Regions from separate parts of the Shewanella sp. NKUCC05_KAH genome, predicted to be linked through region 2. Evidence: riboswitches for the same ligand, from Rfam matches in the RefSeq annotation. Region 2 holds a riboswitch; the other holds the start of a gene.
The links. Region 2 has a riboswitch for thiamine pyrophosphate ahead of thiC (phosphomethylpyrimidine synthase ThiC). Riboswitches for the same ligand answer to the same signal wherever they lie in the genome.

Region 1 (3,428 bases), on a different contig from region 2:
ACATGGTTTCGCTCGGGTCGAAATTATCGTTATTCGTATCAGAGTAATGGCTGTTGCGGCGCTCTAAACGTAGCCCCACAGATAAAGCATAATTTGAGCCCAAATCCGTATCAAGCTGGCCAAACAGTGCATAGTTTGTCGCCTCATACTCTGAGTCTAAGACTTCATCTAGCGAAGTATTGTACTCAGAATACAATTGGTTATCTTCTTTCAGATTCATGGCATACACACCAAGCAACCAATCAGTACTCTCTGCAAAAATACGGCCCTGCTCGGTAGAACTTAGGCGAAACTCTTGCGACGCGGTTTTACGCTGACCCGTTTTATCCCAAAAATAATCGTATTGACACGGCGCCAGATTGCCATTGTCATCATTGCATTGCTTAGAGGCCCAATATTCTGAGTTAGCCCAATCGCCATCGTAACTGTAATGGTGATCGGTATTCGCAAAAGAGGTTAACGAAGTTAATTCGAAGTTTTCTGCGCCAGAATAGGTCGCTTTAAAACCCGCGCCTGTGGTGCGCTGACTATCAACACCCGGTTGATCCGATGTTGTCTGGGTTGGTGAATTAGTTAAACTCCACACATCATAGCCATTATCAAAATCGGCATGCAGCACAGTTAAATCAAACTGCAAATCATCTGTCGCATACCAGCGCAGCTTAGCGCGGCCGCTGAATTCATCGCGACCATTGGTATCATCACGGCCTAAATACAGGTTATCGTGGTAACCATTTTGCTGATGTTGCTGCATTGACACACGATAAAGCAGCTTGCCAGAATCCGTTAATGGGCCAGAACTGAAACCGCTAAAAGTGCGTAAATCATCATCGCCTAACGACACTTCGCCGCCATGTTCAAACACATCGGTGGGATCGTTACTTTTCAGATAAATCAATCCCGCTAAGGCATTCGCGCCGTAACGCGTCCCCTGCGGTCCACGAAGCACTTCGACCTGCTGTAAATCGTACATACTCGACACCATACCAATACCGGATAAATCGATATCATCTATGATGTAGCCCACGGAAGAATTAGGTGCACCTTGGTATTGTTCCTGCTCCCCTACACCGCGAATTTGAAAATATTTCGGCCGCGAGCTTCCACCTGACCAGTTAAAATTGGCGATAGAATTAAGCAGATCTTCAAAGTGTTGCGCACTTTCATCTTGAATTTTTTGACTGTCGATAACGGTAATGCTTGAAGGCATTTTTTCTAAACTTGAACTGCGAAAATCCGCCGTCACCACCATGACTTCCATCTCAGGGCTGGGATCAGGTTTATCGATAGCGTCGGTTTGTGCAAAAACAGGGGTGCTCAGCGCTGCGGCGATGGCTAATGCCAGCGGCGCTCGGGCTAAAAATAAGCTTGGCGATACGGTTGAAAATGGGGATTGATGGTTTGACGTTTTACGGTTTGACATAGGACCTCAAATATAATGTTTGAGATCCGGCAACGAATAAGCGATTCAGAAGTGTGCTGTTAATTGGCCCATTCCTACGCCGGTATTAGCCGGATCAGGTTCTAAGGGTTCGTCAGATGACATCTCAGTTTGCAGCCGTTAACGTTAAAATCAGAGTAACATTAATGCACAACAAACACCCCTTGGCGGCGCCTAGTATACATGACGGAAATAAAAAGTGGGCACTCTTATCTCTGCGATTCAATTAAATGTCGCGAAAACCACTGCCCTTCAGTTCGTATGATGAAAATATCTTTAGTAGCCGCCTAAATCCTTTCGTCCATTTGACCGCCTATCATGATAATGCTATAGAAGGTCGCAATTTCGAACACAGTAAGAGGATCATAGTCGATGCAGCTAAAACCTTTATCGAAAGGACGTTATAGCCAGCGATGGGAGCAAGACTATCCACTTATTGAAGCGGTTGTACTTAGCTGTATCAGCGAAATAAAAATGCTCAAAAAAGGCGCTCACCTCATGACGCAGGGGGAAGCGATGGCATCACTTGTATTGGTGAAGCAAGGTCGCGTATCACTCGGCCATACCGCGAGAAATGGTCGGTGTTTTCAATTAGGTACTATTGATTGTGATTCACAGCTGTTTGGCGAAATGGAGTTCTTCACCCAGTACCATTGTCAACTAGACATTATTGCCAGTGAACCCTTAGAAATCATGTTGATTAGCGCTGAAAAACTGCAACATTGCCTCGGTCAACACCCTCAACTCGCGCTATTTTTCGCTAGTGCAATTGCGATTGACTACCAAGACACAGTGGATATTTTTACTCGGCGACTGCTCTATCCCATCAGTTATAACGTGGCATTTGATATTTACCATGAATACTTAAATGACTTGCCCGTAGATGGCTTTAGTAAACGTTATTTAGAGGCAGAACGATTTGGCACTACCGACCGAGTCTACCGTCGGGCGCTACAAAATCTTGAGGAACGAGGCTTAATTGAGCGGAAAAAAGATGGCATTCGGATTTGTGATCTCAACGCACTCAAGAAATTTGTTGAAGCAGGTATATAACCGCTTTCAACATAACCCACACTCGACTTAATTTAACAACCGAGTGTGGGATGGATGCACAGGTAAATTAACTTACCGATGGCGAGTGTTGTTCCATAGCCGATTTCATCCGACTTGAAACGATCAATAGCATAAATATCGCTGCGTAAAGCAGAGGTATCACATACATCACTGTTTGTAATCCGATAATACGTTCAAAGAAAGAACTGATGGCTGGGCTAAACATCGCCCCTGCACTTCCACTAATAAGAATATATGACACATTTTTGCTACTGGCTTTTTTTACAAAAGACACGCCATAAGCAATAAATGCATTATAAAGAGCAGCACACACAAAACCGTAACCATAGGTTAAATAAGCTATCCAATTAAGATTATTGGTACTGACAATGGCAGCGGTGATCACCATAGCTAAAGCAATAATACCGACTAAGAAATGGTGAATTTTTACACGAGTCACAATCACAGTCGAAATTAATGCACCAATTAGCGCAGCGGACCAATACTGGGTAATAATATTACCGGCATCTTCAAACGGAATATCAAATTTTTGTTTTACAAATAAAGGTGCCCAAGTTAAAAAAGTATATAAAGCCAGCATTCCTAAAAATAAACCAATACCTCCACTAATAATACCGAGATTCCATTCAGACTGTTGTTTCTCTTGTGTTGTAGACGATTGCTCGCAAATAGAGAAATGAGTGAACAAGGTAATAATGACTGTACCGAACGCCACTAAACCTACGGCTAAATAGCTATAACTCCATGATAATGAATTTGTTAATGCATAAGTCGTTATCAATGGAAAAATAACGCCTGCAATATTAAACGTTGCATCTTGCACCACTAACATTGTGCTTTGTAATTTCTCTTGCCACACAGACACCACAATCGTACCAGCAATACATAGACCGATACCGCCACAAAAACCAAT
Region 2 (3,428 bases):
TTTAATGAGCTGCATCGGGATATGTCCCGGCCCTTCGATAATGGTTTGTACGTCGTATTCCCATGCGATTTTGACTAGCTCACCTAAGGTTTCAAGCTCTGCAAACTGGGCTGCATCATTAGCGTCGGCAATTGAGCCTGGACGCATACCATCACCTAAAGACAGGGATACATCGTAGGCGACGCAAAGCTCACAGATCTCACGAAAATGGCTGTAGAGGAAGTTTTCCTTATGATGGCTCAAGCACCATTTGGCCATGATTGAACCGCCGCGGGAAACGATCCCAGTAACGCGTTTAGCCGTCATCGGCACATAACGTAGCAGTACACCAGCATGAATCGTAAAGTAATCAACACCTTGCTCAGCTTGTTCAATTAAGGTATCGCGGAACACTTCCCACGTTAAATCCTCTGCCACGCCGTTCACTTTCTCCAGCGCTTGATAAATCGGCACTGTGCCAATGGGCACTGGCGAGTTACGGATGATCCACTCGCGGGTTTCGTGGATATAACGACCTGTGGATAAATCCATTACCGTATCTGCGCCCCAACGGGTAGACCAGACGAGCTTTTCCACTTCCTCCTCGATGGAAGAGGTCACCGCCGAGTTACCGATATTGGCGTTCACTTTCACCAGAAAGTTACGCCCGATGATCATAGGTTCGGCTTCGGGATGGTTAATATTCAGCGGAATAATCGCGCGGCCACGGGCGACTTCAGCGCGGACAAATTCGGCGGTAATCGGTTCGCCGACTAAGGCACCAAAGGCTTCGCCCTTGGCTTTACGATTGAGGATTTCATCCTGTACTTCGGCAAGTGCCATGTTCTCGCGGATCGCCACATATTCCATTTCTGGCGTGATAATCCCTTGACGGGCATAGTGTAATTGACTGACTCGTTTGCCCTGCAGCGCTCTGCGTGGGCGGACAATGGCACTCGAGCCTGCCTCAAAACGCAGATGATCTAAACCGTCGTCGGCGAGTCTTTGTTGGGTAAAGTCTGAGGTCGCGCAGGATAATTGCTCTGTGTCGTTGCGGGCTAGGATCCAGTTTTGTCTTAATTTACCAAGGCCTAGACGCACATTGATGTCGGCCTCAGGATCGGAATAAGGTCCGGCGCAATCGTACACGCGGATTGGCGGATTTTTTTCCATGATGGGCGCATCATCTGTGCCGCCGACCAGGGTGTCAGTCTGCAGAATTTGCCGCATGCCAACGCGAATATCGGCACTGGAACCCTCGAGATAAATCTTTTGTGAATTAGGATGTTGCAGTGGCGCTAGCGTATCGATAAAGGCTTGGGCCTGCGCACGGGTTTCGCGGCGACTCGGCGCCTTAGGCACGATTGATTGACTAGACTCAGTCGATTTATTAGGGATTGTCGATTCTAGCGCTGTGATTTCTATCGCACTGGCAGCTACAGCTACAGCTGGGTTTGGGTTTGAACTGGACATAAGCAATCTCACGTTAAAAAATGGAGTTGCTTGTCTGGAGAATTGGGTTGTTGATAGCTGGACATGGTAATCAACTTTTGTGGCCAACACTGGCTTCAAAAATTGAGTTACCCTGCTCAATAACAATTAAATCTAAACATTAAGGCTTAAAACACTGCTGAGTTAACAGGTGTTCAAGCCGTCTATTTTGGCGATTTAATGTGTGTTATTACGCTTGTTTCCTTCGCAGGTTTTAACCTGATCAGGTTCAACGGATCCCGAATAAACGGTCTCAGCCAAGAGGCACTCCGACAAGATGAGTGCGCAGTATAGACAGAAGCGGCAGCAACAAACAAGGAAAAAAGCAATTAAAAATCTTAACCACCAATCCAAAATAAAGATTCATAATTAATTGTTTTTAATTTATTAAATAAAATGAAACTAAAAAATCTATAATTAGCATGAAAATAGATCATAAAAGAAAGCAGCTATTGATGGGGTTTGAGCATCATTTTATTTAATCGAGATTGAATGGCATCATCAATAGCTTGATTGATTTTTTTGCCACTGCAGTTAATGGGAAAACCTAAATTTTCGGCGTTAGGATTAACTTGAGTGCCGACTTGTACCACGCGATAACAAGTATCCCCTTTACGCACAATACGATTTGGATCTAAGGGTAAATCTTGGCTCGTTGTGCCACCGAAATCATCGGCGTTAGGGACAAATAACACCTCCATCTCAGGGCTCATTTCACTCATATTCGATTTCCGGGTGAACTTATCGGCCTGTTCAATGACGAGATCATCGAGCGCTTGCTCGCGCTGACGTTCAAAATATTGCTGGGTGAATAAACTCATGCTTGAGCTTGTCGCTATTGTGCTCTCACCTTCTGCTGCGGGCGAACTCTTAGCACCAAGCTGCGGCTTTAATTCTGAGGTATCCAAGGTATTCGTTGTTTTTTTTGCCATCGCTTCAGTGGGTTGAACTTCACTTGGGGCAATTGATTGAGTTTTCTTTAATTGAGATTGGCTCGATTGAGTGATGTCCGGTTTAACTGTATCCGGCTTCACTTTTTCCGACTCTACTTTTTCAGAGACGGCCTTTTCGGGTGCTATTGTTTCAGGCATGACCTTTTCAAGTATTGGCAGAGGCTTCACTTGAGTTTGAGGTGTGGGAACAATTGTAGGCGTAACAGAACTTATCGCTTCAGTCTTATCCTCGGCCTTGATCTCAGTTTTGGACTCCGAGGTTTCGGCTTTCTCTACCGCGGGAGCATAAATAAAGTAAGCCTTGATCGCTGTCACTTTAGGGCCACGGCTTTCTATTTCCTTCAATCCAAAGGGATTTAACTGCGGGCGCCACAAAATGCAGATAAGTAAAAATAAACACGCATGCACTAAGAGCACAAAAAATAACAAACTGAATCCTTTGAAATACGGCTGACGAGCACGCAAAACTGATCCCGTACCCAATCCCTGAGCACTAGTTTGTATCGTCCCAGACAGTTCAGGTTTAGATTCAGACTCAGGAACCAATTTATGTTGATGTTGATGTTGATATTCAGCACGGATTTCTTGCAGTACCAAATCTTGGGCTTGCTCTTGGTCTATAGCTTGGGTGTCATGCTTAGAGGCTGAATGATCTGCATCGCTATTGAACGCTAATGTCTCCGCATTAGTGGTAAAAACAGGCGTTTGAGCAGCATCCAGTTCACCGAGGTGATGATCAAATGCGATAAAAGTCTCACCTTCTGGCGATGTGGCCGAAATCAGCAAAGCACTATCAGCATCATCTCCAATCGCTATCGCTGTAGGAGATGCTGTCAATAAAGGCGCGGCCTTGGGTTGATGTTGAAAAGGCAAAATCCATCCTTAGGTTTTGTATAGTATCCATTGATTTCAATGATGCTTAACGTGGAACGATTGCACTCTAATTCAATATCAATCCAATATCGGGTTGGTGAATATTGAAAGCGAATTACCCAATAATTGCAT

Region 1: it holds a riboswitch for thiamine pyrophosphate, as region 2 does, so the genes downstream of both, KO533_RS02540 (TonB-dependent receptor) here and thiC (phosphomethylpyrimidine synthase ThiC) in region 2, are expected to answer to the same signal.

Annotation. Positions count from the first base shown of each region.
Region 1 covers NZ_JAHKQZ010000002.1:152,952-156,379, forward strand. The annotation lists gene KO533_RS02540 (TonB-dependent receptor) at 1-1,423, opposite strand, end outside; TPP riboswitch at 1,478-1,616, opposite strand; gene KO533_RS02545 (Crp/Fnr family transcriptional regulator) at 1,814-2,494, shown strand; gene tsgA (MFS transporter TsgA) at 2,562-3,428, opposite strand, start outside.
Region 2 covers NZ_JAHKQZ010000001.1:211,093-214,520, forward strand. The annotation lists gene thiC (phosphomethylpyrimidine synthase ThiC) at 1-1,452, opposite strand, end outside; TPP riboswitch at 1,654-1,752, opposite strand; gene KO533_RS00945 (hypothetical protein) at 1,920-3,296, opposite strand.